Regions from separate parts of the Peribacillus sp. NJ4 genome, predicted to be linked through region 1. Evidence: riboswitches for the same ligand, from Rfam matches in the RefSeq annotation. Region 1 holds a riboswitch; each other region holds the start of a gene.
The links. A riboswitch is a leader RNA that binds a small molecule or an ion and turns the genes downstream of it on or off. The one in region 1 is predicted to bind S-adenosylmethionine.
Positions count from the first base shown of each region.

Region 2: another riboswitch for S-adenosylmethionine. It lies ahead of QUF94_RS13285 (YezD family protein); the one in region 1 lies ahead of QUF94_RS05045 (ABC transporter permease).
Region 3: another riboswitch for S-adenosylmethionine. It lies ahead of QUF94_RS20035 (Fur-regulated basic protein FbpA); the one in region 1 lies ahead of QUF94_RS05045 (ABC transporter permease).
Region 4: another riboswitch for S-adenosylmethionine. It lies ahead of QUF94_RS21285 (methionine ABC transporter ATP-binding protein); the one in region 1 lies ahead of QUF94_RS05045 (ABC transporter permease).

Region 1 is NZ_JAUCFQ010000001.1:991,134-999,089, reverse strand. Features, by position in the region: gene QUF94_RS05070 (hypothetical protein) at 221-730, opposite strand; gene QUF94_RS05065 (IS110 family RNA-guided transposase) at 1,228-2,505, opposite strand; gene QUF94_RS05060 (hypothetical protein) at 2,681-2,953, opposite strand; gene QUF94_RS05055 (NUDIX hydrolase) at 3,092-3,526, opposite strand; partial or broken gene QUF94_RS05050 (PLP-dependent transferase) at 3,602-3,682, shown strand; SAM riboswitch class I at 3,838-3,948, shown strand; partial or broken gene QUF94_RS05045 (ABC transporter permease) at 4,052-4,284, shown strand; gene QUF94_RS05040 (MetQ/NlpA family ABC transporter substrate-binding protein) at 4,299-5,138, shown strand; gene QUF94_RS05035 (GNAT family N-acetyltransferase) at 5,531-6,073, opposite strand; gene QUF94_RS05030 (hypothetical protein) at 6,222-6,764, opposite strand; gene QUF94_RS05025 (DUF4262 domain-containing protein) at 6,883-7,296, opposite strand; gene QUF94_RS05020 (DUF4240 domain-containing protein) at 7,588-7,956, shown strand, end outside.
Region 2 is NZ_JAUCFQ010000001.1:2,652,671-2,660,626, forward strand. Features, by position in the region: gene pdxT (pyridoxal 5'-phosphate synthase glutaminase subunit PdxT) at 1-247, shown strand, start outside; partial or broken gene QUF94_RS13270 (SDR family NAD(P)-dependent oxidoreductase) at 354-1,086, shown strand; gene QUF94_RS13275 (TetR/AcrR family transcriptional regulator) at 1,260-1,847, shown strand; gene ssuE (NADPH-dependent FMN reductase) at 2,056-2,589, shown strand; SAM riboswitch class I at 2,864-2,972, shown strand; gene QUF94_RS13285 (YezD family protein) at 3,144-3,287, shown strand; gene QUF94_RS13290 (phosphoadenylyl-sulfate reductase) at 3,473-4,177, shown strand; gene sat (sulfate adenylyltransferase) at 4,230-5,378, shown strand; gene cysC (adenylyl-sulfate kinase) at 5,422-6,021, shown strand; gene QUF94_RS13305 (nitrite/sulfite reductase) at 6,038-7,663, shown strand; gene QUF94_RS13310 (DUF3906 family protein) at 7,684-7,899, shown strand; gene cobA (uroporphyrinogen-III C-methyltransferase) at 7,919-7,956, shown strand, end outside.
Region 3 is NZ_JAUCFQ010000001.1:4,025,100-4,033,055, forward strand. Features, by position in the region: partial or broken gene QUF94_RS20000 (transposase) at 38-729, opposite strand; gene QUF94_RS20005 (acyl-CoA thioesterase) at 1,292-1,834, opposite strand; gene QUF94_RS20010 (M15 family metallopeptidase) at 1,965-2,504, opposite strand; gene QUF94_RS20015 (DinB family protein) at 2,579-3,061, opposite strand; gene QUF94_RS20020 (DUF459 domain-containing protein) at 3,422-4,123, opposite strand; gene QUF94_RS20025 (GNAT family N-acetyltransferase) at 4,339-4,845, shown strand; gene QUF94_RS20030 (aspartyl-phosphate phosphatase Spo0E family protein) at 4,919-5,113, opposite strand; gene QUF94_RS20035 (Fur-regulated basic protein FbpA) at 5,374-5,562, opposite strand; SAM riboswitch class I at 5,740-5,844, opposite strand; TPP riboswitch at 6,004-6,108, shown strand; gene tenA (thiaminase II) at 6,204-6,893, shown strand; gene thiW (energy coupling factor transporter S component ThiW) at 6,906-7,427, shown strand; gene thiD (bifunctional hydroxymethylpyrimidine kinase/phosphomethylpyrimidine kinase) at 7,396-7,956, shown strand, end outside.
Region 4 is NZ_JAUCFQ010000001.1:4,264,963-4,272,918, reverse strand. Features, by position in the region: gene QUF94_RS21295 (MetQ/NlpA family ABC transporter substrate-binding protein) at 1-293, opposite strand, end outside; gene QUF94_RS21290 (methionine ABC transporter permease) at 347-1,015, opposite strand; gene QUF94_RS21285 (methionine ABC transporter ATP-binding protein) at 1,002-2,018, opposite strand; SAM riboswitch class I at 2,086-2,190, opposite strand; gene QUF94_RS21280 (MBL fold metallo-hydrolase) at 2,477-3,301, shown strand; gene QUF94_RS21275 (hypothetical protein) at 3,566-3,754, opposite strand; gene QUF94_RS21270 (YheE family protein) at 3,846-4,049, opposite strand; gene QUF94_RS21265 (YheC/YheD family endospore coat-associated protein) at 4,113-5,309, opposite strand; gene QUF94_RS21260 (YheC/YheD family endospore coat-associated protein) at 5,306-6,673, opposite strand; gene QUF94_RS21255 (YheC/YheD family endospore coat-associated protein) at 6,677-7,747, opposite strand; gene QUF94_RS21250 (YheC/YheD family endospore coat-associated protein) at 7,764-7,956, opposite strand, start outside.

The DNA.
Region 1 (7,956 bases):
TTCCAACGATGGCTGCCGTAAAACTAAATATATCTTTCTTCATTTCAAACTCCATCCTCTAACATTTAATTTCCCCCATAAGAATACAACTAAATTTAATAAACTATAGCATAACGCAAACGGGTCTTCTTCCGCCCCGAGCTTAAGAAAAAGGCTGCCCTCTAAAAAACACCTCCTACGGTTCAGGAGGTGTCTTTTTATTTTTCTTTATACTTTGGTTTCATTCTTCCCACTCATAATCGGGATTAAATTCTTGCGGATTTATTTCTGTTTGTTTATATTTAACGGGTTTTTCATTTGGCAACCTGACAGTTATTTCAGTTTTTTCTTTATTTAATTCTAGCGTTAGAAAAGAAGTCTTGTTTGATTCTTTGCTAGATATTATACCGGTTAGTTTGGATCCAGTAGATTCTGATAACTGGAAATTCTTTATGATTTTATCTTTTCCCGTTTTAGTGAATTTTTCTAATGTGAACTTGGCTCTACCCTCGCCATCGTCACCATCACTTTTGATAAGTATATAAGATCCACCGTTCATCCAGCCACCATATATATGATACTTGGGTGCATCGTAAGAGGGCACATCCTCTTGTTGTGTAGAATCTTGTACCTCATTTTTTTGCTCTACATCCACCTTTTCACTTTTTATGACTTGTTCTTGTTCGTTGTCACAAGCAGCAAGACTCCATATAACCAGGAGTCCTACGGAGATTTTTTTAAAAGTAAACAAAGGCCAGCCCTCCCAAAAGATGGATGTAAATTTCGAACCATTAAATTATCCACCCTAACATTGAGTATTGAAGACAATAACCTAAATATTATACCATAATAAACCAGTTCCTTATAGAACTAACCTCCCTCTATAAACATTGATGTATCAACGGTTTGCACCACTCGGTGTATTAGTGAAATTATTTTTTTATTCTGCTTTTAAACAGAGTATAGAAATTCTGGTTTTTATTACTAAATTGAGCGTACGCTTCGCTAAAACTAATGGAAATCATTAGCTATTTTCTCCACTATGTGATGCACAATAGATCTCTGCGAAACTTATGATGACGTACCCTCCCATGTCTCTTAGCGTCATTTGCGCTTACATTCCTTCGTTCGGTCTATTCATAAGGCAGAGGCCTGCTAAGCTGCCCCGGGGACTCTTGGTCTTAGTTTAGTAATGTTGCTGGCTTCTCCGTGTCATCCTTCTTGTTATAAATCGATAGTTAGAAATGCTTACGCTGCCTCTGAGAGGCAGTAGAGATCCTTCATCATATTCTGCTCATTAAAATGGACTTTCTTTTTACAAATACCATGCAATACTTTCAACAATTTACCACAGAGTACCACCATCGATTGCTTTCCACGTAAGGGATTTTGTTGGCGTGTTGTGTAATATTCATGAAGCTGTTTAAACCCCTCGTTGTGACGAATGAGTGGTACTATTACTTTGAAAAGAATATATCTAAGTCGCTTTCTTCCTCGTTTGGAGATATGTTTTTGTCCCTTATGTTGACCAGATGAGTTTTCACGTAATGTTAATCCCGCTAGTTTAATCAATTGGCGTGGATTTTCATAAAGTGAAAAGCTTCCAACTTCTGAAAGCAAATCAACAATGGTTGCATCTCCTAATCCAGGAACTGAAGCCAGCAGCTCATATTCCATAGTTGTTTGGGCCATTTCGGATAATTGACTATTCACAGATTCAATTTCGTTTTCTAGTAAGCGATACTGACGCAGGAGCGTGGCAATTTCATGTCGGGCCATCTGTGTCCCTTCTGTCAGTCCAATTGAATTCGTCGCTGCTTCAATGAGTAGCTTTGCTTTTGGTAGCTGTGGGGCTCTCATTCCCTTTACCTTACGGTAAAGAAAGACAAGCTCCTCAGCACTTTTTCCATCGATATCCTGTGGCAACGGAGTCATTTCCAATGTAGCTAGAGCCATCTTTCCGAAAGCCGGAAAGACTTGAGTAAACTCGGGAAAATAACGATCAAGCCAACGAATGATTCGATTTTTAATACTCGCTAAATCTTCCGTTAACTTTGAACGAAGAGTAGATCCGATACGAAGTTCTGCCTCTACTTCTTTTAATAAACGTGGATAGCTAAAACGCCCATCTTTCAATAAACGAGCGATGACTAATGCATCTTTTTTATCGTTCTTTGTCGGTAAATTATCGTCCAGTTCCTTCGATCGTTTGACATGCATTGGATTCACCATGACTAGTGGTATGCCGTAATGATCTAAGAAATTAGCTAGGTTCATCCAGTAGTGGCCTGTTGGCTCAATTCCAACAATTACTTCTGTTTTCTTAGCTTCCTTCATCGTTTGACGAATCTTTTCATACAGGTGTTCAAAGCCCTCTTTTGATTGATGAACTGCGAAGGCTTTTTCTATCACGCGCCCTCGTTCATCAACAAAACAAGCGTAATGAACACGCTTGGCAATATCCATACCAACAACGAGTGTATTTTCAGTAACTTGATTAATTTTTTCATTCCATTTAAACTGCATAGAGAAGTCCTCCTTGTTTGATGCTGGGTCAATGGTCGTTGACACTCATGCATCATACAAGAGGGCTCTTTTTCTTTCAAGACCTCGAACATCCTTCTAACAGGAATGCTGCCCCTTTAGTTCCATAAGAAAAAGCTGCCTTATAGACAGCTCTGATCTTCAGCTAACGCACCCGTTAGTTCAGTAAAATGTCTATCCCCATTCCACAAAACATTATCGTTAGGATGAACCAAAATATATATTCTCTTTTTTTACCAATGTAGTTTTCAATTCCTATTAGAAGAGTGATTATCCCTGCAATTAGTCTTATAATTCCAGAGTGGAAATAATCTATACTGTCATAAGTTTGGAAATATAATATTATTGCAAAGATTGTCAATCCCCACTGTATAAACAGAATAGGTTTATTTCTGCCATCCCAAAATTCTTTTCTTAAAAAAGAACGCATTATTTTATCTCCTCAATCTAAATCAAAGTCTACTTGTATTATAAACTGTAATGAACTAAACTGCCCCGTTAGTGCCATAAGAAAAAGGCTGCCTCCTGAAGTAAAGCACCCGTTAGTTCAACAAGAGTGCTTTTAACCTTACCCTTTTAAACCCTTATTTACCGCCCAACAATGATGTTCGTGGACAAGGAGTTCTCGAACACTTTCAATATCTATCCATTTTATAAAGTGGTCATCTTCAATTGGTTCTTGTATTTTATCTAACAATTCTACCCAGTAAAAATATCCGTCATTTATTAGTGGTTCATTTTTAGTGGATTGAAAATATCTCTTTGCATTGCCTATAAAAGAACCTATCGACACTTTATAACCCGTTTCTTCTAGCATTTCTCTTTCCAGGCATTCTTGATAACCTTCATTATTTTCAATTCCACCACCAGGTAAAAAATAATGTCCTCTGGAATTTTTGACAGTTAAAATTTTATCCTTTTCAGAATTGAAAACTATTGCATAAACGCCTTTTCTTATTTGATAATCAAGACCATCAATTTTTTCTCCAAAAATTTTCAACATTTTTTCACCTTCTCAGAAACGTATATTACCATTTTCCTTGTTGAACTAACCTGCCCCGATAGTTCCATAAGAAAAACAAAAGATCTTATACGCTTGTCCGTTGGAATCGAGCATGTCGATGATTTAATTGAGGACCTGGAACAAGCAATCTCATAGGCTACAGGAATAAAACATTTAATGCAATCATCCGTCAATTCAAATTAATTGAACAATTTTGTGATTGACACTACCATTTGGTCATGATAAGATCACTCTCGTACTATATTCACGCTGAATTTAAAATATTGCGTTTAATTGAATATAATGTTTGACTCTTATCAAGAGAGGTGGAGGGACTGTGCCCTGTGAAGCCCGGCAACCGTCAGTTAATTAACTGAAATGGTGCCAATTCCTGCAAAGCAATGTGCTTTGGAAGATGAGAGAAAGGATTGTTTAACCAACCTTTCTACTCATGTGTAGAAAGGTTTTTTTGAGGAGAAAAAACTTTCCTTTCCCCTGTATACTTAGGACAAACTAACCTACTAAGAGCTGCTGCCAGCATTAATTTCAGGTCTTACAGTTACAACAATCGCTCTAGTTGGTTATACAGCTATTTCTGGGGTAATTGGTGCAATGGTTTAGGTAATTTGTTATATCTTGAAGGGTTTCAGCGCAATAATAATGATGTAACATTGGTAGCAACTGTATTAATTTTAGTCATTGTTTTTTTCATTCAATTTATAGGTGATATATTTACAACAAAAATAGATAAACGATAAGGGAGAAATGAATTATGAAAAAGTGGATATCAACTTTAGCAGTTTCCTCAGCATTAGTATTAGGTTTAGCAGCTTGCGGTACGTCTAACGGCGGATCAGATTCTTCAGACAAAGAAAAGAAAATCCTTGTGGGTGCATCAAACATTCCGCATGCTGAAATTTTAGAAGAGGCAAAGCCATTATTAAAGGAAAAGGGAATTGATTTAGAAATTAAAACATTCCAAGATTATATTATACCGAACACAGCGTTAGCTGATGAAGAGATTGATGCAAATTATTTCCAACACGTTCCATATCTTAAATCAGTGTTAAAAGAGAATCCAGACTATGACTTTGTAAATGCGGGTGCTATTCATATTGAGCCAATCGGTATTTACTCAAAAAAGTATGATAGCTTAAAAGATCTTCCAAAAAACGGTACAGTTATTATGCGTAATGCTGTAGCTGAACAAGGACGTATTCTATCTATTTTTGAAAAAGAAGGCGTTATTAAGCTAAAAGAAGGACTCAATAAAACAGAAGCTACTATTAATGATATTGTAGAAAATCCTAAAAACTTAACTTTTAATGCAGATATAGAAGGTGGACTATTACCTCAAATTTATAATAACAACGAAGGTGATGCGGTTGTTATTAATGCTAACTATGCGTTAGATGCAGGGTTAGATCCGCTTAAAGATCCAATCGCTGTTGAATCGGGTGAAGATAATCCATATGGAAACATTATCACTGTACGTAAGGGTGATGAAAATAAAGAGACAGTAAAAGCGTTAGTAGAAGTACTTCACTCTAAAGAAATACAAGACTTCATTACTGAAAAATATAAAGGTGCAGTCATACCTGTATCTAAATAAAAAAAACACCCTTTCATGAACTATATCCCGAATAATGGACACTTCGAAAAAGGTCCCTTATTCGGGGTTTTTCTATGTCTATACACTAGAAAAACAAAAAATTAGTTTACATAAAAGCAGCTTATTGGAAGCTACCAAAAAACTTAACGCGTAAATTCTTATACATAAATACTTAACTAAACTCAAAGCATAGAACCCATCTTTAAAGATGGGCTCTATGCTTTGTAAAAGTGCCCTTTTACGAACGGTAGCAACAATGCTACCGCCCATTTCGGAAATTTTATACACTAAGAGAATTCCAACCTAAAAAGTCGATCTCCTCTACGTTAAGGAATCGACTTTTTTACTTTTTCTTATAGAACTAACGCAGAAGTTAGTTCTATAAGGTATTACTACTTATTCCAATCCTTAGCTAACATACCGTAAACAATATGGTCAACATAATGGTCATACAACCATTCTGCTTGTCTTATACAACCTTCATTAACAAAACCCAATCTTTCGGGAATTCCTCTACTTTTCTTATTCTCCTCAGCAACCCTTATTTCCACTTTATCTAGTTTCAATTCAAAAAATGCATAATCGGTCAATGCCTTAGCTACTCTTGTCATAATTCCATTTCCTTGATATTCTTCTCCGAGCCAATAACCAATATATGCAGTTTTATTTGACCAATTTATTTGGTTATAACCTGCTACACCAACAATTTGTCCCTTATACATAATAACTGTATTGACACTCTTGTTTTCAGCAAAACCTTTTAAAGACATATTAATAAACCCTTTTGTATCTTCAAGTTTTGTTGTATTATCCAGCCAAGGAAGCCATTCTTGTAGGTATTCTCTTGATTGATTTGTTATTTCGAAAACTTTTTCTGCATCCTTTAATTCTAACAGTTTCAATGATAACTCCTCATCAATCTTATGTAAGAACATACTCATCCCCCTAATTATTCTATTGGTTTATTTTGTATATTAACATATATGATTAATAGATAAATCACATGTTTAACTAACCTACCCCTTTGGTTCCATAAGAAAAAGCTGCCTTAAAGACAGCTTCGATTTTTAGCTAAAGCACCTGTTAGTTCATTATGGTTTTTACCTTTTTCCTTAGTTTTTCAATTTCTTCTATTATTAATTTTGGATATTCTTTAGGGGTTGTGTTCTTTGTATTTTTTTCAAACACCTTGTAATCATTCAATGTATTCCAAAAGTGTGTTGCTCCATCTAAAATGGCCTCCAAGAATTCATTTTTAGGTAATCTAGCTTGTGCAAACACCTCAACAGGTTCCCAATCCCCAACAATGGAAAATTCCAATAAATTGCTGTTTATCGAGATTAACTTCATAAGATATGGATCGATACCATAAGGTATTTCAATGTTCTCACCGTCTAAATATTGCTCTATACCAACTATATAATCACTCCATAAATCTAACCCACTAGGAATATCATTTCCTACAATAATTTGATCATTATATTGAATCTTTATATGCATTTGAATATGCTCCGGAATGAATTTTCGATGTTCAAAAATTTCTCTTAATTTTAAAGAATCATCTAAGGATATATAACTCTCATCACCTTCACTGGTTTTAACTAGAAATGTAGTTATTTTAAACATCCTTAATCTCCAATCTTTAATTTTATAGATCACTAACAAGTCCCTTTAGTTGCATAAGAAAAAGAGCTGCCAAAGCAACCCCTTATTGAAGTAAAGCACCGGTTATATCAACAACTTTTTAATCATTACTATCAAAAGCATAGTCATCAAGCTGAGTTTTATAATATTCATCACAATTCTCTTCAGTTGGAAGCATTCCGTCTTCATCAGGCAAAAGAACTCTTAATACGTCCCGTCCCATTTCTCTATACTTTTTTAACATCACTTCAAAGCCCTCTAGTATGTCAGTGTATTTTTTGCCTTCCTCAAACCTTTTTCCACGGCGTATGTCATCAATTAAAGTAAAGAAGACATCATTTGCAATTTCAGGGTCCATATTAAGTACTATTTGAAAATCCATATGATTAAAGTTCTCTTGGACTCCGTGTGTATGATAATTAGCGTGAATTTCATCGTATTCTTCAGCGTAAATAGCATCCATATACCAGCCGTATTCTTCTAACATTTGTTTTTCCCATTGTTCATTGTCCAAGTGGTTCCCCTCCAAAGCATTTCTTTTATTATAGCATTCCTTGTTCCTAACCCGCCCCTATAGTTACATAACAAAAAGGTTGCTTCAGCAACCTCCCTTATTGAAGTAAAGCACCTGATAGCACGATAAAAAAGGGTGTTTTCTAAAAGATTGTTGCTCTCATGATAAAAATCTAACCACTTGTATTTTATGGTAAAATATAAGGCGGTTTAATTGAAAAAGGATAGCTAATCTATATTATTGAATGTATTCAATAATACTTCTTGTAGGGCTTAAGGAGGGTAATGAAAATTGGACAATCAAAAAAATAAAACAAAAAAAACTGTAACGACTGGAGATATATATGCCGTAAATTTGCCAAATGGTAAATTCGGGGCAATTAGAATCCTTGATCAAACGGATAATTCGTACCTTTTAGCTACAACACCTTATAATGGAACTGAAATTCCTTCAATTGAAAATGACATTTTAGAAGAAATTCTTATTCAAAATCGATTTTTTTACGATAATAATCCTGCATTAGTATGGGTTGATGGCAAGGTTCCTAAAGATGTTATTTACATTGGTAATATTCCTCTGACTAAAAAGGAAAGAAAAATAAAATGTAATTCTTTCGGTGAAAAGTGGGATAATTCCGATGGAATAGAAGCTTTCTTAGAG
Region 2 (7,956 bases), 1.7 Mb from region 1:
TGAATTATCAATTAAAGGAATGGAAGAACCTTTTAAGGCCGTTTTCATCCGAGCTCCATTTGCGGATGGAATTGGAGAAGATGTAGAGATATTGGCTGTTTATGAAGAGAATGTTGTCGCTGCGAGACAAGAAAATGTCCTTGTCAGTGCGTTTCATCCAGAATTAACAGGGGATGATCGTTTCATGCAACTTTTCATTGAAATGGTTAAGACATCCATAAGTAAAGTCGAATTGAAAACCTGTTAAACAAATGAAGCTGTCCTTTTATTAGGACAGCTTTTCTTTCTAATGCATTAAAAGCTAAAAGGGAATGATTAAATAACATATTTCTTGAAATTACTATTTTATACTTATAACAGCAAGAGTTGCAGTTATTACAGGAGGAGCAAGCGGAATTGGCTGAGCGACATGCTTGAATTCGACAAGGTCGTTGTTGCGGATTTTAATGAAGAAATGGGACGGGAAACCGTTGAACGGATAACGGCAGAGGTGGAGAGGGCATTTTTGTTAAAACGGATGTTTCCAATCATGAAGATGTTGAAGCGTTAATCAATAAAGCGGTCGAAGCATACGGTAGGATCGATATCATGTTTAATAATGCCGGCATTGGTGCTGGAGGGATGATCCTCGATCAAGATATGGACGGGTACTTCAAAACGATTGGAGTGAACCAGCACGGAGTGGCCTTCGGCATCATGGCAGCAGGCAGTAAAATGAAGGAACTGGGTATCAAGGGTGTCATTATAAATACCGCCTCTGTATTTGGCTACTTAGCTTCCCATGGGACTTTTGCCTATCAGGCGTCCAAAGGAGCAGTTAGAATGATGACACAAACAGCAGCTTTGGAATTGGGTGCTTATGGAATACGCGTAGTAGGCATTGCACCAGGCGGTGTTGATACTTCAATCATACAAAGCTATAAAGATATGGGAATCATCGATAAATTGAATGCAAGTCAAATGCACGGTAAATTAATTAAGCCAGAAGCCATTGCAAATGCTGTCTATTTATTATCCTTGGAAGAAGCGGATGCAATCAATGGAAGTGTAGTCATGGTCGATGATGGCTATGCATCTTTTAAATGATTATCTGAAAAAGAAAACATCGTCCAAATTAGACGATGTTTTCTATATACGATATATGGGAATATTGATTTCTAATAGATCGAAGGTAATATTGACCGATTGGTACCATCGGGATATCATGTAAAATAGATTGGTGAAACCGGTCTTATCTTTATAAAAGAAGGTTGATATTTTTGAAAAAGGGGCAACAAACCAAAGAACGAATCATAAATGTAGCCCGGACTCTTTTTGCGACAAAAGGGTTTGACATGACAAGAACGAATGAAATTGCCTCTGCATGCAATGTTTCCGAAGCTACTATTTACAAATACTTTGAAAGCAAAAAAGATTTGCTTCTGGCTACAATTACTCCTAATGAAAAAGAGGAGTCTGAAGATGGGACAAACCATCTGTCAACTGATGATCTTGTGGAAAATCACGTTTGCACCATGATAAAAAACGTTCTTGAAAATAAAGAACAGTTTTCGATATTATTTCGGGAAACACAATTCGATCAAGATATTTCAAAGCAATATGTTGATCGAATTTTCAAGCCGAATGCCAAGCATATTGAAATACAGAAGAGAATAGATAGCGGAGAGATACAATATATTTCTGATATTATCCTTTTTAATGTGGGGATCATTTCTTTCACATTGGCATTATCTACACATTATGAGATTCATCAACAGAAAAAGGAACCATATTTTACTTCTGAACGAATTAAGAGCATTGCACAACTTTTGGTATATGGTATTCATGGAAAACAAAATCATACATAATGAAACGGTCATATTAAAAGGCATGAGCATCAAGCCGCAAATATGACCGTGTTTTTTTGAATGGTAAGCAATCATTACTTGTGAAATTAATAAACCGGAGTGTAAGATTTGACTTATATTTTTCAGACTATTACGATAAATGCATGCTGCAACAAATTCATTACGAGGATTTTTATTCTAAAACCATGTAATATGGGAGGGGATTTATATGAGCGATATCGTAATTTTATCAGGAAGTCCAGCGATTCCATCAAGAACGGACATTTCACTAAAACATATTCAATCATTAGTAGAAAACCAAGGATTTACCACAGCTTATTACTCAATTACGGATTTCTCAGCAGATGATTTATTCCAAGGGAAATATAATAGCGAAGATATCTTAAAGCTTTCGGAGAAAATACAAGCAGCCAGAGGAATCATCATTGGTTCACCGGTATATAAGGCTTCTTATACAGGGGTATTAAAAGCCTTGATTGATTTGCTGCCAGAAGGAGCTTTTAAGGGGAAGCCAGTGCTGCCCATTATGATTGGCGGAAGTAACAGGCATTTATTGGCGATTGACTATGCGCTTAAACCATTAATTTCAATATTAAAAGGCGAGCCGTTGCAGGGCATATATTTTGTGGATAAGGAAATAGATAAACAGAATTCAGAAAACCCGATCAATGACTTGAATTTAGTTGATCGCGTTCAGAGTCAGGTTCAAGAACTAATAGAAGCGATTCAGTTAAGAAATTAATAAGTAATCGACTTCAATAAAAGGAATGGAATTCAAGTAATTACTTTTTCAATGAATGACAGGCATCAATAATAGCTTAATAATGAAAATAGACTCATTTTTTTGGAGACTTTATCTAAAAAGACGAGTCTATTTTCATATTTAAATGAACATAAAATCATGAATGGAATAGTGTGTATAAAAATAACAGTTCCTCCATAATATTAAACCAAGTTATTTTATAAGAAAACTCCATTGACAAGGATTAAATATATGTTAATATTTAAAATAATAAAACTTATCCAGAGCGACGGAGGGAATTGGCCCTTTGAAGTCCAGCAACCTGCATGATGGATGCAAGGTGCTACCTCCAACAAAATGTTGATCATTTTGGAAGATAAGGTAAAGAATATTTACCTTGAAATCTTTCCATCATGGAAAGATTTTTATTTTTCGGAAAATTCTTTGGGAAACCATAACAATTTAAGGTTGTTTGGAATTATATAAATTTAATAAATTCATTTAATCAGCGGTGAAATAATATATTCGCGGATTTTCTTAAAGGAGGAACAGGTTTGGATAAAGAGAATCAGCTTGAAGAAATATTTGAACGACTTCAAGAAATGCTTAATTCAATGAAGTATGGATCGATTACACTTATTGTCCAAGATGGTAAAATCATTCAAATGGAAAGAAATGAAAAACTAAGAATTAAATAAGGTATCTGCTGACTAGAAAAACTAGAGGCGGGTTTAACTGATATAAAGAGAGTATTGGTTAGATTCGTCTCTTTTTCCTAGGGTCATTTAAACTGGGGAAGATTATAACGGGCATTGATCAAAAGTAATTCTAACCAGTGACATACAGCAAGTTCTTAGAGGGGGCTGCAAAGTTGGCTGCATTAATAAACTATGAAAATTTCAACACCGGAGATTTACCTGTATTTCCTGAAGATAGTGAGACAAAAGGTGCTTTGGAAGTACTGCAATGGGCGAATGACCATTATGGAAACAAACTGATATATGCGTGTAGTTTCGGTATAGAAGGCATCGTGCTTACGGATTTATTGGCGAAGGTCAATCCCTCGGCAAAAATAGTTTTCCTTGATACAGATGTTCATTTTGAGGAAACGTACCAATTGATCGATCAAGTGAAAAAGCGATATCCAAATCTTTCGATCGAAATGAAGAAACCAGCATTGACGCTTGAAGAACAGGCAGCGGAACATGGGGATGAATTATGGCTTAGCGATTCCAATAAGTGCTGTAACATCCGTAAAATCACTCCGCTTACAGATGTGCTTTCAACGGCAACAGCCTGGCTTTCGGGACTACGGAGGGAGCAATCTGAAACAAGGGCTCTGACAGAGTATATCAATAAAGATAATAAGTTCAAGTCAGTAAAAATATGTCCACTCATACATTGGACATGGAAAGATGTTTGGCGTTATGCCCACAAAAATGGACTTCCATATAATATCCTGCATGATAATGGATATCCAAGCATTGGTTGTAAAACATGTACGGCACCTGCCTTCAATGCAGATGATTTACGCTCAGGCCGTTGGCAAGGAGCCCAAAAAACGGAATGCGGATTGCATTTATCTTAAATAAATAGAAAGTATAGGCTTAAATATTTAGAAACCATAGGGGGAAATTAGCATGACAATCAGTTTACCGCACGGAGGAACACTAATCGATCTTTGGGAACCAAAATATGATTTTAGTAAAATAACAAAGTCAATCGAAATTGACGAAATAGCTTTAAGTGATCTTGAATTGATAGGCACTGGTGCCTACAGCCCGATCAAAGGTTTCTTTACAAAAAGTGACTATGAGACAGTTGTCAAGGATATGAGGCTTAGCAGCGGCCATGTATGGAGCATCCCGATTACGCTGCCTTTGAACGTTGAAGTTGCAGAAACTCTTACTATAGGTGAAGAGGTAAAGCTGACTCATGAAGGTGAAACATACGGAGTTCTCTCCGTTTCCGATATTTTCACTCCCGATAAACAATTGGAAGCGACATTAGTATATCAAACGGATGATGAGAAGCATCCTGGTGTGAAAAATTTATATAACCGCGGGGATGTATATGTCGGCGGAGAAATAAAGTTAGTAAAGAGAATAGAGCGTCCGCTATTTCAAGCAAATTATCTGGACCCAGTTGAGACAAGGAAAGCTTTTGCTGAAAAAGGCTGGGAAACGGTTGTCGGATTCCAAACGAGGAACCCTGTTCACCGTGCACATGAATATATTCAAAAGACAGCATTGGAGATTGTCGACGGCTTATTTTTAAATCCTCTTGTAGGTGCCACTAAATCCGATGACATTCCGGCAGATGTACGAATGGAAAGCTATAAAGTGTTGCTTGAAAAATATTATCCCAAGGATCGCGTCTCACTTGCAGTTTTCCCTGCTGCCATGCGTTATGCAGGACCAAGAGAAGCGATTTTCCATGCGATGGTCCGTAAAAATTATGGTTGCACCCATTTTATCGTCGGACGTGATCATGCGGGTGTGGGTGATTATTATGGCACATATGATGCTCAAAAAATCTTTGGGAATTTTAATTCAGATGAGTTAGGGATCACGCTATTATTCTTTGAACATAGTTTTTACTGTAAAGAATGTGGCAATATGGCTTCCGCTAAAACTTGTCCGCATGGCAAGGAAGACCATGTCATCCTGTCTGGAACGAAGGTAAGGGAAATGTTGCGTAATGGAGAAATTCCTCCAGCTACCTTTAGCCGTAAAGAAGTCATCGAGGTGTTGATCGAAGGTCTTAAAAAGAATGAAGTTTATAACTGATTGGACATAAATTGAAGGATCACATGAAGAGGGGGATTATTAAATGAGTAAAAGTACGAATGTCACTTGGCATGAAACGTCATTGACCAAGGAGCTCCGCCGGAAGCAGAACGGGCATGAAAGCACAGTTCTATGGTTTACAGGACTCTCGGGTTCAGGAAAATCAACGATTGCGAATGCGGTCGCTAAAGAGTTATATAATCGGAATATTCGAAGTTATGTTTTGGATGGTGATAATATCCGCCACGGTTTAAATAAAGATTTAGGTTTTTCTGAAGAGGATCGGACCGAGAATATTAGGCGAATCGGTGAGGTTTCCAAGTTATTCGTGGATAGTGGGCAGTTCGTATTGACCGCCTTCATATCACCTTTCAGGGCAGATCGGCAGATTGTACGTGATTTACTCGATGAAGGGGAGTTTATTGAAGTATACATAAAGTGTCCGATCGAAGAGTGCGAAGTGCGTGATCCAAAAGGTCTTTATGACAAGGCGCGTAAAGGAATCATTAAAGATTTTACCGGAATCGACTCTCCATACGAAGAACCTGAACAACCGGAAATCATTTTAGAATCCGACCAATACAGCATTGAAGAGTGCGTTGAACAGGTAATCGCCTATTTGACAGCAAAGAAAGCGATCTAATCAAGGAGGAAATGTAATGGTTTACGAGAAATTTTGGTCGGAAAATCCACAAATCGCTAAAAATAAAACGGAAATCTGGAAATTGGAAAAAGACGGATTGAAGATATTCGATGATATTCCACATTACGCTGCAAATGGTTTTGATTCCATCCCTAAAGAGAATTGGGATATGTTCAAGTGGGCAGGTTTATACCTGCAACGGCCAAAAGAAGCAGGTTACTGGATGATGCGTGTCGTTATTCCCGGAGGTATCCTGACTTATGATCAACAGATAACTCTAGCTAACATCGCTAAAGATTACGGGAGGGATGTATATGACATTACAACCCGTCAAGCCATTCAATTCCACTGGTTGACCATCGAACAAGTCCCGGATATCTTAAACCGTTTGGAAAAGGTTGGAATGACTACGGCCGGTGCATGTGGTGATATCACACGTAATATTATCGGTAATGCATTGGCAGGCATCGATCCTGACGAACTTTTTGATACACGCGAGGTACTTTATGATGTATTTGAGTATTTCCGCCTTAACGAAGACTATTCGAACCTTCCTAGGAAATATAAAATGTCCATAAGTGCTAATATCCATAATGCTTCAAATGCTGAAATCAACTGTGTTTCATTCAATCCAGCTACTAAAGTAATTGATGGAGTAACGGAAGTTGGTTTTCACGTAAAAGTAGGCGGAGGGCTATCCTCCGTTCCGATGCTGGCAGAAGAACTTGACTTATTCATTTTACCTGAAAAAACAGTCGAAGTAGCGGCCGCCATCACGACGATATTCCGTGACTTTGGGTACCGTGAAAAACGTCATCGATCGCGATTGAAATTCCTTGTCGCTGATTGGGGTCCTGAACAATTCAAGGAAAAATTGCTGGAGTACACCGGTCCGCTTCCTGAAAAGGGTGAAAGTGCGGTGAAGGGATGGAATGCAGGTTATTTCTACGGCATCCATAAACAAAACCAAGATGGTCTGAACTATGTTGGAGTCAATATACCAGTTGGTCGTCTAAATCCAGACGAAGTGATCGAGTTTGCCGAACTTGCGAAGAAATATGGAAATGGTGAAATCCGAAACTGTAATTCTCAAAATCTTATCATTCCAAATGTGCCGGATGAAAAACTTGAGGAATTAAAGCAGGAATCCATCTTTGAAAGATTTCCATATCAACCAAAAAAATTCATTGGTTATTCCGTTTCTTGTACAGGCATCGAGTATTGCAACCTGGCACTCGTTGAAACAAAAAACAGAATGAGGGCCATTTCTGAAACACTGGACAAGGAGATAGATCTCGATGTACCAGTAAGGATGCATATGGTAGGTTGTCCTAATAATTGCGGTCAAAGAGCCATCGCCGAGATAGGGCTGCAAGGCATAAAAATGAAGAACCAGGATAAAAAGATGGTCGAGGCTTTTGAGATATACGTCGGAGGAACGTTGAATGAAGGCGGGAAGTTCAATGAAAAACTTAAAGGAAAAGTGGAAGCTGAACAGCTCTATCATGTTCTGAAAGAACTGATCCTATTTTTCAAAGAAACAAAGCTTCTATCCGAAACCTTCCTTGATTTCGTGGAAAGGGTAGGAATACCAGAGTTACAAAGTAAGCTTGATGATATATTAACGGAAGTGGCCGTTTAATAGGGGAAGGTAAGCAATCCATGAATCTATACCGTTTCGAAGTCACTATCAAGGAAAAACCAATCCATGTCATCATTGTTGCCGATTCAGATGAAAAGGCGTTTGAACTTGTTGATATCGAGCTGGAAAAACATTTTTTGAAAATGCCTGAAGTGGATGACATCTCATTATATGAAAAAAGGAAAATTAAAAATGGAGCAGGTTTCGTTTTATCGGAATTCGAAACGATTCTCTAAGGGAAGGCAGGTTGCATAAATGGGGAAAGTATATCTAGTAGGAGCCGGTCCCGGAGA
Region 3 (7,956 bases), 3.0 Mb from region 1:
TCGCCTAGGTCATTATTCAGGACATTTCTGACCCTCGCTAAGTCCAGTTGGCCATCTTTCTTACATTCATGGCAAAGTAAGCATCGCCTGCATCGACAATTTTTCAAGTCCCCCTTTAAGTAGTCCAACGCATAACGTGCTTTTCTTTTGCCTTTACGTTTCGCATAAATATGTTTTCCTTACATTCTTGCAAAATATGGCGTGTGACCACTTTCTAATGGTCTTTAATTTCTGTACACTGTGATAAAAATGAACAATTCGCACAAATGGATTTGGATGATTTGTACTCACAATAGCCCTCTTTATTTGTTGTTATGTACTTTAAAATCTCGTCCGATGAGCAGAGATAACAATAAAAATGTTTATCGCACACATAGTCATGCTTACGGAAGAACCCTTCTCTTGTTCGAGGACGTGTATAGGAGCTGGTGTGATTTCTTTGCCAAAAAGGTAGTTTATAATGGCTGGTGTTTTGTAAGCTGCATCTGCGGCAACAGCTTCTGGTTTTCAAACTCTCTCAATAAGCTCTAAGATATGACTATCATGCATATTTCCGGGTGTTACTATCGTCCCCAACACAAATCCATTGCGGACTGCTGCCGCATGGAACGAATAGGCAAACTGTTTTGTTCGTTCAACTTTCACATAGTGGCCACTCTCAGGATCAGTTGAACTTTCTTTACTCACCTTAGTTTATTCCTTGATAATTTTAACTGGTGGAAAAGGCTCATAACTGGATTAATACTTGGGCGTCCTACCTCTGAATACATATCATTCACCAAGTCATACATGAAAGGGAAATCAATTGCTGTCTCCATATCCAAATGGTTCGATGGCACCAGTTGATCTAAAGTAATCATTTCAAGTAGATCTCGCTGAATAGATCATGTTCATTAAGTCTCCTTAACACCTCGAGTTTTAATCCTTCTATTTTAAAACAAAAAAGACTGTAGGCAAAAGGAGTTCTATCTTTCTGTTAAAACAAAGTTGATTGGAACGGAATGTACGAGACTCCTGCGGAGAAAGCGAGTGCCTGGAGAGGAAATCACATGTGACAAACTCAATTATTATCGAATTTGTCTACAGTCTGAGACGCTTGGACTTATTCAAGCGCCCAAGTTTCTTTTCACGTATTTGCCATACACCGTTATGTCCTGTAAAAACATAATTTCTGGATGTATTCAAAAATGGATGCTATTTTTCAGAACCCTGCAAATGAATAAAAGACCAAATCACGAATTTGGTCTCAATGCTTCATTAATAAGTAAGAACTGCTTAAGGCATTCGTATCTTATTTATATAATCCTGGATTTGATTGATCAGTCCATGGCAGTTTCACACCGAAGGTACTTGCAATGAATTGTGTATCTTCTCTTCTTTTTTTCCTTATTTGGGCCCGTTGTTTTGCCGATTCATTTAAATTCATTTCCATCTCTGTTTCAGGGACCAAACGCGGAACCGGTATTGGTTTACCTTCTTCATTAATGGCAACAAAGGTCAAAAAGGAAATGACGCATAAATTCCGATCTCCTGTAACTAAATCCTCTGCAATCACCTTTACGATGATTTCCATTGATGTTCTGCCCGTATAGGTCACGAAGCTTTCCAGGCAAACTGCATTTCCTTCGTGAATGGGGTGCAGGAAATCGACAGAATCGGTTGATGCCGTAACGACGTTGCTTCGCGCATGACGCATGGCGGATATAGCCGCTACATCATCAATGTATGCCATTAGCTTGCCTCCGAACATCGTACCAATGTTATTTGTATCCGGCGGGAGGACAAGGCTTGTTTTTATGACCAAAGAGTCCCGGCAATGTTTTATTTCTTCCATGGTGACTGCACTCCTTTATGTCTGATTTCTCACTAGTCCACTTTATCGAATTATTACCTGTAAATCAATTCACATGCTTATTTTCCTGCTTTTAGTCAAAATTATTCGGTTAAAATAAAGCGTCCCACTCTCACTGCCCTTTTGGCTGCTTGCCTTGTTGCAGCTCACGCAGGCTCAAACCAAATGTCATTTGTAAATGAGGATAATCCTTAAACCCTGTCCAATCCCCGCCCCAATCAAAACCTAACCCTTTAGCGATGGTTACGACTTCCATCCAATCCGACTTTCCATTATCGTTGCCGTCATAACCCATATCCCAAATGGCCTCACCTTGTTTGTTTAGGAGGGCAAAATCTATCGCCAAACCGAAATTATGAAGAGACTCCCCACCTTTTGCATTCGTTACGATGTTCCCCGTGCTTAAACGGCCTTTTTCATAGAGTTCATTTTGCTCGGCTAAAGAACGATACCCTGCCGTAATGATTACTGGGATGCCTTTGTCATTGGCCAATTGAATGAGCTCGTCTTTTTTGTCGGCGACGATCGGATTCAGCTCGTCTGTCAGTTTGATTTCATCTAAATCAGGCGGAAGCATATACTTGAACAAGAGCCCCAACAACAATCCGAAAAAGCCCAATATCAGACATGTCCTTACCCAAGTGGCTTTCACTGAAAAACCCTTCCTTTACTATAACTGTCTGAAAGTCAAAAACTCAACCAAAGACGGATGAGTTTTTTCTTCTATTATAACTTTGATTTCAATTCTTCTATTTGCATTAAATGCCGTTTTTCATGTAGTCCCACGAACGAGATCCATTGCTTCAAGCTTAATTCTTTAAACAATGGGTGGGGAAAAGACTTTTGTTTGAGATCATTTTCTTTTGCTTGGTCAACGACTCTTATAAAAGCTTTGCGAGTTTCGGACAACTTATCCTTAACCTCATTCAAAGTTTGGAATGATTCTGACGGAATGACAAATGGCGGGGCCTGAACCTTCACTTCACGATTTAATGTAAGCTCGATCGGTTTATCAACAGCCGGAGTGCTATCGTCGCTTTTCAATTTATCGGCAATGCTCTTTGTTATGGCCCGTTCCATTAAATATAAATGATCCAACACCTGAATGATGCTCCATCGTCCTGCTTCAGGATGCGCGTTCAGCTGTTCATCCGATAGTCCGTTGACCGTATTTAAGAGTTCTTCCCTGATTTTTTCATTATCATTCATCTTTAGCATCTCCTCTTATAAGCCTGGCTAATCTCCTATAATTATTCCATGACCTATATGAATGTGTAAAATAATAATACTTTTTGACAGAAACGAACCGATTAATAGTTGTCTATTTTTTGAACAGCTCTATGATAGTCATAAAGGTAAAATTCGCCTAATATAAAGGACTATCAAAATTCATCAAGGGTATTCTAAATAGGAGTGATCGCCATCATTGGAGGATACTCCATTCAGCCACAAAAGCAGATACAAGCATCCCAGATCTTTGCAGTTCTCTTCCCAACTAAAGGCCATATCAAATTCCTAGCGACTTATGCAGGTAAAAATGCACAGAAAGCATTCTGTGCATTTTTGCTTTCATTTGAAATCATAACTTTCCAGAACCCGATTCGTAATGAGTTGATACCCTTTTTCATTCGGATGTATCTTATCACTGAAATACTCTGTTTTCTTTTTATTTTCAAAAAGATCATTTGTAGGAATGAATACCATCCGATCATCCTTTTCCGCTATTCTCTTTATTGCTTGGTTATAATCTAGAATGTGTTTTTCAAGTTTTTCATTGTCTTTAATTGGGCTATATAGCCCTACTACCAGTATATCCGCTTTATCGTTTGCCTTTATCAGGGTTGATATAATCTTATCCAGATGGTTGATATACTCCCGTTTACCATCATCGATTTTTCGGTCACTTATTTTCTCCAAGTTCCCGCCGTTACTATTGATCAAGTCATTCGTTCCAATATAAACGATGAAAGTATCGGCTTTATCAAGTTTCGTTTTAATGCGGTAATCATCAAGCTGCTTCATTACCCCATCCGTTTCCTGACCTTTTATACCGTAATTCCAAAAACTCACTTTTTGTTCCGATTCCGGATTATTCAATTCATCCTCCAGACCGTCTACATATCCTTCCCCGTCCTTATCCCCTTTTCCATAGGTTAACGAATCTCCAAAAGCCATCACCCTTTGTACATCTTTCGCTTCCGAGGCTTGAAATTTATATGCCGCGAAACAAATTATTAGTACAATAATTAATAAACCTGCTATTTTTTTCATTTGCTTCTCCTTTTGTCTATTTACTATGAAGTATTTAATCTTTTAAATACCCAAAAATCTGTAGTCCTAACATATAAAATGAATTGTCAGATAAAGAGCAAAGAGTGTATGATAGTATAAAACTTTCAATGGATTGGGTTTCATTCACCGTCCCTTAATAAAAAACCGGCGATACCCTTTATTCTGGAGATAGAATATAGATAGGAGTTTAAATCATGGAAGAGCACATAGAGTTTAGAGAGGCAGAACTATCGGACTTACCCAGGATCGTTGAAATATATAATTCGACAATTGCTTCAAGAATGGTCACGGCGGATACGGAACCTGTATCCGTACAATCGAGGGTTACATGGTTTGAGGAACATGATTCAGAAAGTCGACCGCTATTTATCATTATTATAGAAGGGGAAACTGCTGGATGGATGAGCTTTCAATCGTTCTATGGGCGGCCGGCCTATAATTCCACGGCTGAAATCAGCATTTATATTGATGATTATTTCCGGGGAAAAGGAATCGGACAAATTTCGATTCAAAAGGCAATTGATGTTAGCCCAAAATTAGGGGTGAAGACTCTATTAGGTTTCATTTTTGCCCACAATGCACCAAGCCTGAAGCTTTTTTCCAAATTCGGGTTTGAAAAATGGGCACATTTACCTCAAGTTGCCGAGCTGGATGGCATTGAACGAGATTTGATCATTCTTGGTAAACGTGTCGATATTTAAATATATTTATTTAAAAGCTATTGCCTTGTGTAGTAGCTTTTTTCTCTGATTAAACGAGGACGAAATAGTGAATTTAGAAATACCTATATACTCTCTGGAGGGAAAAATATTCAGATTCTCTTTTATTTGTCAACGCATTTAACAGCGCATCCAATTCTTGACTTGCTTGAACAGTTAGAAGACTTGTAAAACCATAAACTGCTGCCAATTTGATCATTTCCTCTCTCTTTTCTTCTACTTTTTCTATAGTTACCTTCCGACAAATCATATAAACACCTCCTAATTTTTCAATATTTTTACACTTTCATCATAATGAAACTCGTAGTTAAAATCAACTATTTTCCGGAAATTAAATGTGTTATTTCATAGGTTAAATGTGACAAAAAGCCTATTTCAGTCTCTAATTATGTATATTTTGTGACATCCTATATATAAACCTAAATAAAAAAAGCATCCACAAGTGTGATACATTGCGAATGCTTACATCATATCCCTATCCCACGAACCCAAAATATAGTCTATCGCTTACTATGTCATCCATTCCGAAGGAGACTCGTTATTAGGTCTATTTATAACAATCTTATATTCATCTTCAAGTACTTTTAACGGGGCATCGTAAAGGTGCCTTTCATCAGAGGTTTTGTATACTCCATTGGCCAATAACTCTTCAATAAGCTTTGCCTTCCTCTGTTCAATCCTCTTAAATAATTCCGCCATGTAAATGGCTCCTTTCCTAGTCATCATAAAGCCTGCTTCTAGTTGAGCTAAACTGTATTAACTGGTTTGATTTTCACCAAATTATATATACCTTTATTATTATGTCACTAAACGTTATTCCGCAAAAATAAAAGCCTCTTCTAATTCAAGAAGAGGCTGACAGTGTCCGTACGGCTCTTCTTATCTTCCAAGCATATGCTTGTTGGATTTAGCACAGTTCCCAAAATGGGTCTGCTGCCGAGGTTTCTTTGGGCCAAGTCCCTCCACCTCTCTGGATAAGAATTCAATATATAATTGATGTAGACATGATTTTATCCCAATAATCATCAAATGTCAATTACCTGGATCTCCCTTTTTTCCTGAGCCATAAAGGATTCCCTCTTTCAAATACGGGTTGCATTTTCTTGTCTTTCTGATATGATGTCAGTAATTACATACAATTCACACCACTAGGGGAGTCTTTTTTAAGACTGAGATGGAATTAGTTCCGGACCCTTTGAACCTGAACCGGCTCATACCGGCGGAGGGAAGTGGATGATATCGTCCATTTACAGACTTTATCCATCTACCCCGTTCCGTATTCAGGAGCGGGTTTTTTTATTGGGTGTAAACAGGGGGATCCATCTAAAGGAGGATGAACAATGGAGAATACTAAATTAGAAACATTCAGTGATAGACTTCATGGACGGGCAAAAGAGATTTGGAAAAGGAACCATTCACATCCCTTTGTCCAGGCAATTGGAAACGGCACACTTCCTGAAAAGAAATTTGCCTATTACCTGAAGCAGGACTATATCTATCTCATGGATTATTCCAAGCTCTTTGCTTTAGGTGTCATCAAAGCTCATAATATCGAAACCATGGCAAAGTTTGCGAGTATTTTAAATGAAACCCTTCAAGTTGAAATGGATATCCATCGGCATTATGCTTCAGAATTCGGAATCAGCTCCAAGGAATTGGAAGATACAGAACCCACACCAACCACTCTAGCCTATACGGGTTACATGCTAAATGCAGCTCAGCATGGGACTTTGGCAGACCTGATAGCCTGTCTCCTACCATGTGCTTGGGATTATTATGAGATCGGTTTGCTATTGAAAGAACAAAATGGTGAAGCATTGGAAAACAATCGCTACTCTGATTGGATAAGGTCATATTCATCTCCTGAATTCGGTGAAGCACACAAGTGGCTGATTGCTTTGTTGGAAGAATTAACTGAAGGCATGCCCGAAAAGGAACTTCTTAGATTAGAAAAGCACTTTTTGGTGACTTCCCGATATGAATATTTATTCTGGGATATGGTTCAAAATGAGCAGGATTGGCCACTGTAGGTCGTTGATATGATGAATCCAATCAAGAAATTGACATTGACCGCCATGATTACGGCTATAACGACTTTAACCAGTTCATTTATTTTCATCCCCGCCGGATTTGCAAAAGTCTTTCCTATTCAACATCTGGCAAATGTCCTGACAGCCGTATTATTGGGACCTGCTTATGCGGTAACACAAGCTTTTTTAGTTTCCATCATTAGAAACATGTCTGGTACCGGTTCAATTTTCGCCTTTCCTGGCAGCATGATCGGTGCACTTTTGGCTGCCGTCGTATATCGAAAAACACAAAGCTTAAAATTCGCTTGTTTAGGGGAAGTGATCGGGACCGGCATTTTCGGTTCCCTAGCCTGTTATCCACTTGCAATCCTCCTATTGGGAGAAAAAGCTGCTCTTTTTGGTTTTTTACCAGCTTTTATGCTTAGTTCATTCGCAGGTGCGATTTTAGCTTTCATATTACTTAAAATACTTCTAAAAAATAATTATATGAAGGGGTTTTTTTATGAAAACAGCATTAACCATCGCAGGCTCTGATTCAGGGGGCGGTGCTGGAATACAAGCTGATTTAAAAACATTTTCTGCACATGGGGTCTTTGGAATGTCAGCAATCACAGCCGTAACCGCACAAAATACAATGGAAGTGCGTTCAATTCAGGCCATCGATACAGCTATCATTTCGGATCAAATTGCAGCCATTTTTGAAGATATTCGTGTCAATGCAGTAAAAATAGGTATGCTTGGATCAAAAGAAATAGTGGAAACAGTCGCTGCGTCCCTTAAAACATTCTTACCTGACATCGTTATCCTTGATCCTGTCATGATTTCCAAAAGCGGCCACCATTTGCTCGACGAAAAAGCCGTCTCTGCCTTAAAAACGGAATTGCTTCCGCTTGCAACCCTTGCAACCCCAAATGTACCAGAAGCGGAAGTTCTTACTGGCTTGTCGATTCGAACGAAACAAGATTTTTACAGGGCATGCATATCCATACAAGAACTGGGCCCTAAAGCCGTTTTACTTAAAGGGGGCCATGCAGCGGGAAATCCAAATGATCTCTTTTATGAT
Region 4 (7,956 bases), 3.3 Mb from region 1:
GCGAAGTTATCCATGTACACTTTATGCTGGAATAGGTTGGCGTCGATTGAGTTGTTGCCAAGCGACTTATTCGGCTGGATATAGTCGGTGAACTCTACGATCTCTATTTTGTAACCGAGATCTTCCAGACCTGGCTGGATTGCTTCTTTAACCATATCGGCGTATGGCCCGGTAGTCGCCCCGATCTTCAATTCTTTTTTGTCTTCAGTTTTTGGGGATGCATCATCGCTTCCGCAAGCTGACAAGCCAAGGGCAAGTGCACAGACTGATAATAACGAAGCTATTTTCTTCATTTGAAATTCCTCCTGAAATGATATGTATTGAATCATTGAAAAAATGACTGATTCTATCGTTTGTTAACTAAGTATGAGGCTTTGTCACCAACCATTTGAATGATTTGTACAAGGCAGATCAACACGACGATCGTCGTGATCATGACCGTGTTGTCATAACGGTAATAACCGTACCTGATGGCCAGGTCACCAATTCCACCTCCGCCGATTGTCCCTGCCATTGCTGAGTAACCGATCAGTGAAATGGTCGTTAATGTCAGCCCCTGAATGATTCCCGGTTTTGCCTCCGGAAGAAGTACATCCTTAATGATCATCCATGGAGTGGCCCCCACGGCAATTGCAGCTTCAATCACTCCTTTGTCTATTTCACGTAATGCCGATTCCACGATCCTTGCAAAAAAAGGTATCGCGGATACGGACAGGGAAACAGAAGCCGCTCTTGGCCCTATCGTCGATCCAGTAAGCAGTTCCGTTAAAGGAAGGAGGGCGACCAAGAGAATGATGAACGGGATTGAACGGACAATATTGACTGCGAAACCGAGTGATCGATTCACGACGCTATTTTCAAAGAATAAATTCCTGGTTGTCGTAAACAGCAATACTCCAAGTGGTAAACCTATCAAAAGGGCTACCGCAAGGGAAACGCCGACCATATAAATCGTTTCAAGAAAGGCTTTATTAAGATCAGGTAAAATATTGACGATGGAATCAAGAAATGACATGTTTTAACACCTCCGCAGAACTGGAACGATTTTTTATATATTCCAATGCCGAATGAATTTCAGCGGCCTCACCGATTAACTCAATGATCAAGATGCCTAAAGGGACATCCTGAATATACTCAATTTTACCGTGCAGGATATTCCCCTTTACTGAATGGGATTGGAGAGCGTCGGAGAGAATCGATTCACCGGCGGTTTGCCCTTCGAATTGAATTTTAATAATCGTTCCTTTACTTCCCTCAATCAAATGTGAGGGAAGTTCGAAATCCAATACACTGCTGATGAATTGCTTCGTTAACTCCTGCTTTGGCTGTGAAAATATTTCATAAACGGAACCTTCTTCAATTACCCGCCCATCCTGCATGACGGCGACTCGGTGGCATAGTTCTTTGACCACTTCCATTTCATGTGTAATCAACACGATGGTGATCCCGAGCTCCCTGCTTATTTTTTTTAATAACTGTAAAATCGCTTTTGTTGTTGTTGGATCAAGGGCTGAAGTCGCTTCATCACATAACAGTACGGTGGGGTCATTTGCTAAGGCCCGGGCTATGCCGACCCGTTGCTTCTGTCCACCGCTAAGCTGTGCCGGATAGACATCTTTTTTATCACTGAGCCCTACGATTTCCAGCAATTCCAATACACGTAACCTGATGGCGTCCTTCGATTGATGCGCGGCCTTTAAGGCGAAAGCGACATTTTCATAAACGGTTTTTGAACTGACCAGGGAAAAGTGTTGAAATATCATTCCGATTTTTTGACGTTGTTTACGAAGCTCTTTACTTGATAAAGAGGTTAAATCAATGCCGTCAATGATGATATTTCCGGCTGTCGGACGCTCAAGCAAATTCAAGCAGCGGAGTAATGAGCTTTTTCCAGCTCCGCTGTAGCCGACAATTCCATACACTTCGCCTTTTTGAATGGTTAAAGATACGTTATCCACTCCGATAACTCGGTTTTTCTTCGTGATGTATTCCTTTCGGACTGAACGGATTTCAATCATGATCCTTCCCCCTTAAACATAAAAAACTGCCTCTATCATTCAGAAAGAGGCAGCGAAATTATATCTCGTCTTATCTTTCAGAATGCAAACATTCTGCAGGAAGTGGCACCGTTCCCGAAGGGCGGTTGCCGGACATCACAGGGCCTGATCCCTCCGTCACTCTTGATAAGTAAACTATTATTTTAGAATATTTCAAGTTTTATAATATAATCTATAATATTTGTAAAATTCCACAATGTCAATCGTTTCTGTGATTTGGTGATGGTTTTTTGTCGATAATGTTCCGTGCGGTTCATTAAAACCATTCCTGTCAAAAGGGCTCTTAGTCAATAATCCGTCTTTTACATCCAGATATTCCATTATTTACTTGTCAAAAGGGTAAAGAGATAATACATTTATTATAATAAAGTGAAAAAGGGAGAAAAAACTATTTTTGTACAATGATGGGGTGGAAATGCATGATAGAGATTAAGACGGTAAATGATGTGGTTTGTGTGCACGGGACTCCTGACGGGGTCAAGTCGGGGATGAGTGTTTATGTTTTTTTAACGGATGGGCTATTGATAGATACTGGCGCACAGATTTTATTGGAAGGACTTATTCCATTCTATGAGTCCGCAGACTTCGAAACAGTTGCCCTGACGCACTATCATGAGGACCATACGGGAGGCGCTGCCTGGATAAAGGAACATAAAAAGGTTCCGATATTCATTCATCCGATGTCGGTTGATGCTTGTGCGAAGGATGCTGAATATCCTGAATATCGTAAAATGTTTTGGGGAAAAAGAGACGCCTTTAAGGCTGAGCCGCTAGGCAAGGCCATTCATTCCCGCACCCAAACGTGGGAGCCGATTTTTACCCCTGGTCATGCGAAGGACCATATGGTGTATTTGAATCACAGCACTGGCATGCTCTTTTCTGGAGACCTTTTCGTAACACCAAAAACAAAGCTTATCTTACGGGAAGAGTCTGTCCCGATCATCATCGATTCCATAAAAAAATTACTCCGATATGACTTTGGGGAAGTGTTTTGCTGCCATGCTGGGCATGTGCCTGACGGAAAGGAAATGTTTCGAAATAAACTCGATTATTTGGAAAACCTCCAAGGTGAAATTTTACGCTTACATGATCAAGGGCATACAGTCCATGAAATCCAGCAAGTCGTTTTACCGAATCGCTATCCCCTTATCGAGATATCTGGACATGAATGGGATTCAGAGCATATCATAACTTCGATATTAAACGAAAATGTTTTGAATGCCAGTGAGAATGGAACTATTTGAATTAACAATAGATATTGAAAGATATTAATGCTTTTAGCATAATATCAAATGCCTACGGGGGATAGAGTGCGGGAATTGGAAAAAGGCAAGAAGACAGCATGTTGTAATATTTAATTTGCACTCAAACAACTTCCATCCGGGAAGTTGTTTTTTTATGGAGGGGGTGCTTTTCATAAAAAAACATTTGTTAGTGGGGAATATGACGCATGAACGAAAGTTCACTTTTTTTAAGTGGAGCTCCCCAAAAAGAGAGCCCACGAGTGTTTATTTATTGATATTGGGATCTGTTTCATCATAAAAATCATGTGCTTCCTCGATGTTCTGAAGGTTAGCGACTTCATACACATTTCCGCCTGCCATTCCTTCATTGATGATTCGGTCGATATCGAGGAAAACGGAATCCTTGCCATCATATTCGGTATCCTTCAAAAATGTCATTTTTTCTTTATCCAAAATAAATCCCTCCTAGCTTTTTCTTTAGTTTAGGCAAAGGAGGGATTTTTATTCCGTTCAGAGGGTTAATGAATGAAAAAGGGGAAAGGGCTCAATCATATACATGGTAGACCATTAAGTCATGGATCATGCTTTTGAGTTGGGTTTCATCTGTTTCGGAAGGTGGGTTGGCTGTCCATTCGATGGATCCATCTTTATGGTACAAGGCTTTGATTGCCTCCTTTTTGAAATAAAATGAAATTTTCCATCCTGGCAGATTCTTATGCAGTGGTGCCCACTGAAAATGGGTGATCATATGTATAACCTCCATATATGCTGTCTTTCATTTCATTATAATGTAAAACGGCAGCTGGAGGTGTCATTTTATTGTCAGGTTGGAAAAAGTCAATTCAATGAAAAGATTTTTTAAATGCAAAAGCCGGTTAGCTTCAATTTCCTCTTCATCGAACTGCATGGGCTTTGAGTTCACTTCGTATATGAAGAGCGAACCCGATTCATCTTCCCCTATATCAATGGAAAATTCTCCGAGAAACCCGATTTTTTTCGAAAGAGTCTCACCGCATTTTTGGGCGATATTCGCTAATTTTTGATTTAAGCTTCTTGATTGCAGGTCTTGATAAGGAAAAAGCTTACCCCCTCGGGGAGTGTGGGTGGTGATTTCCTGAGTTTGTGACATCCTTACTGCTTTGCCGGTCACTTTATAAAAACCTTTTTCATAATGGACGAGAATCCGGTAATCGTAACGATGACCAAAAATTTTTTTCGGTATGATCGCCTGTTGAGCAAGGTAGCTTCTTTTTAATAAATCCCTTTTTTTTGTTTCCCAGAATGAAGTGAAATCCGGAAAGGACTCACTATGCTTTAGGCTATTGAAAAAAAGTGTCCCATCAGGATTTTTGATGATGGTATAAATGCCCTTCCCTTGGCTTCCTTTGCATGGTTTAAGGTAAATATGCCTGTGGGTTTCTAGGAAAGCATCCAAGCAATCGCTGTTCCGCAGGATCATGGTGGGGGGGAGGTGAGTGGTGAGGGCCCCGTCTTCCGTTAATGCTTCGAACATTACATATTTATCTATAAAACAAGGGTTGAAAAGGTTAATTCGATATTCTTTAAAGTGGTTGATGAGACTCTGGAATTCTTCTGAAGCCTCATAGCCCCTCGATGGGATACGGTTATAGACGATGTCAGGGGGCGGCATCTTACACTCGATCCATTTGTTTGAAGTGGAGGAAAAAACATACCCTCTCAACGACTCGGAATGCAGGGCATTTCCTGTGAATGCATAAGTCAAAATCCCGTGTTTCAATAAATATAAGGATAGGTCCCGAAAAAGGGTCAGGTTTCCACCCAAACCTGATTCCTTTTTGGGATTGGAAACAGTCAGTATTCCGACGACAAGCATCCGGTTACCTGGGAATATGGTGATAGGAATTAGGGGGTGATTCGAATGGTCCTTTTTATAGCTGATCTCCTCTTTGGCAGACCCGGCGAAAAGATCCGCATTCTCATGAGTGTGGTGCCAATTTTCAGTGCGGATATCGTAAAAAATGTTCATCGCGGCACACTGATTGATTTCGTAATCGTCTGTTCCGTAAGGTAAATGGCATAATCAAGGCTTAGCTTTCTGGTCAGCAATTCGAAATCCTTGAGTTTTGGATGGGAGAAGATGGAACGTCCAGGTTTGGAATTGGCTTCAAACATCCAAACCTGCCCTTTTTTATCCAATCCAAAATCAAATCCTATTTCTGCAATGATGCCGTCCAAGTTCTTTTCTATACTGTCACTTAGAATCAGTGCGGCTTCCGATAGCTTTCGTTCGACTTCTTTCGCTTCATCGTCATCTCCAAACAATTCGGCGACCGTTTTGATGACACCCCCGCTTTTAATATGGGTCGTGACGCTACCGGCACCAGCGATTTTTGCTGCAATCGCGGACACCTGCCATTTTCCATTACTGTCCTTGTTCGTATGGACCCGGAAATCCACTGGACGTTTTTCAGATCGAATTAATGGGATCCCCTGCTGCACGATAAGGTTCTCAAGCGGCCGGTCGTGAAAAATATGTTTAACAATGGCTTCCAAAGTGGAAAACTTTTGCAGTTTATTTTCTTTTGCTTCATTTGTATAGCGGCAATAGTAAACATCCTCATGCTTATCATAAAGAATTTGGTGAATCCCTAGACCGAGGCTGCCGTGAATGGGCTTTATATAAACTTGACGGTAATGGGAAAGAAGGGTTTCCACCACGGACATGGATTTAAATGGATACGTTTCCGGCAAATAAGGCAGTGCCCGCTCATCTGCGCATAACCTTTCATTTACATCCCATTTATTGAAAAAACCAGGATTATACCATGGAATGGTATATTCTTTTTGAAATTTCTGCTTCACTTCTTTAGGTCCATCGCGGTTTTCCGTCAACCGGTTTGGGAGACGGTCATAGATGACATTAGGAAAAGGAAATTCATTAATGTGCCAGTCATCGTTATCAAACACATAACCTTTGATTGTCTCCTCATCCCAATTGATTACATTCTCTCCAAAAACAAAGGGGATACAGCCTGTGGTCCTGCTAAGCGAAAGGAGCTTTGCGAAAAATTCCGTTCTCTCCCCTAATGGTTTGTTTGAAAGGCCGGTGAATCCTGAGGAAAAGATTCCGACAAGCGGTCCGATATGGATGCTCTTGCCGTATATGAATAAATGAAGGGGAATATCGGTATGATCGAATATAAGCGATTCCGCAAGACTTTCCGATAGGACGATTGATTGATTGACGGCCGGGTTTTGTTTGACGATGGCAGGACATGAATGTCGTCCGAAATAAATTAATTCAATCTCTGCCAAATCTCCAAGCTCTGAAGGATAGTAGAGAACATTGCCAGGGGTAGCGGCAATTTCGGCAGGATAAGTCTTTCTCACTTTCTATTCACCTGCTTTCTGAAGATGTTCGGCTAAATACTGGCTATATTGAAACGGTGCGCGATGAATATCTTTCATGGTCTCCGGCTGAAGTGCCTGAATGATTTTCCTTCCAGGCTTCGAGTTAATATCCATTATCCATATTTGGCCTTTTTTATCGATGCCTAGATCAATCCCCAACTCGAATAACCTTTCAAAGACAGCTTCGGTTTTTACGGGCAGGGTGCGAAGGATATGCTGAATCTTTTGTTCGACAGCATTCGAAAACGTTTCCGGGTTCCTTTTGTTGAAAGTATCCAATGAAATGGCTTCCCCGCCTGTGGCAAGATTTGAGGTAATTCCGTCCTTTTGTCCCGTGCGAATTCCGCGTCCCCGTTCCATCCATTGATTCTTCTCGTTTTTTTGAAGTAAAATCCGTAAATCGAATGGCTCGTTATTTTGGTTGCGAAGTTCCAAATATGGCTGGCAGAGGTAACGGTATCGATTTAATAAATGCTGCAGCCATTTGTTAAGCTGAGATTTGGAGGAGAATTGGCGGTCATATTTGGTGCCCTTTTTCGTCATGGATACCAAGGTCCCGTCTTCGGTTTTTGAAAGAAGATAGATTCCTGTACCACCTGCACCGAATTCAGGTTTGATGATGATTTTATCCAGGCGTTCCAAATGACCGGTAATATCTTCAGGTGTCGTCACTTTTACGGTCTCTGGAAAAAATGCCTGTAGGTGTGGATGGTTTTTTAGGATTTGGTACACTTCCCACTTACCAGGAAGGCCCAGCCCTAAGAAATTCGAGTTTTCTTTTAACCAATCGATTTTGTGTCGTGTTTCCGTAGACTCACGGACTAATCCGTGAAAACAGCGATCATATACAAAATCAGGTAAATCAAAAGATGTGGTGATCCAAGTTTCGTTCTCGGCATCAAAACGCTCGCCGCGCACTTTTTTCAGATCCATATCAATATTTTCTGGTGAGAATTTACAAACTTTCATATTAAATGATTTAGCGTTTTTGGCTATTTCGGTGAAGTAGTTGTTTTCATGTGTATCCGACGCGGCCATTAATCCTATTAACACGTGCTAGCAACTCCTTTTATCGATGGTTTTCGCGGTTAAGGGCAAGCATGAAATCTATGATGGATTTTACTGATGGACGAAACGTTTCATAGTTGCCATGAAATTTTTTCGAAGGTTTTGAATTCACTTCGATTATCCATGGATGGGTATTGGTATCCAGTGCTAAATCGATACCTAGCTCACCGAATGAATCGTCATGGTTTTCGACC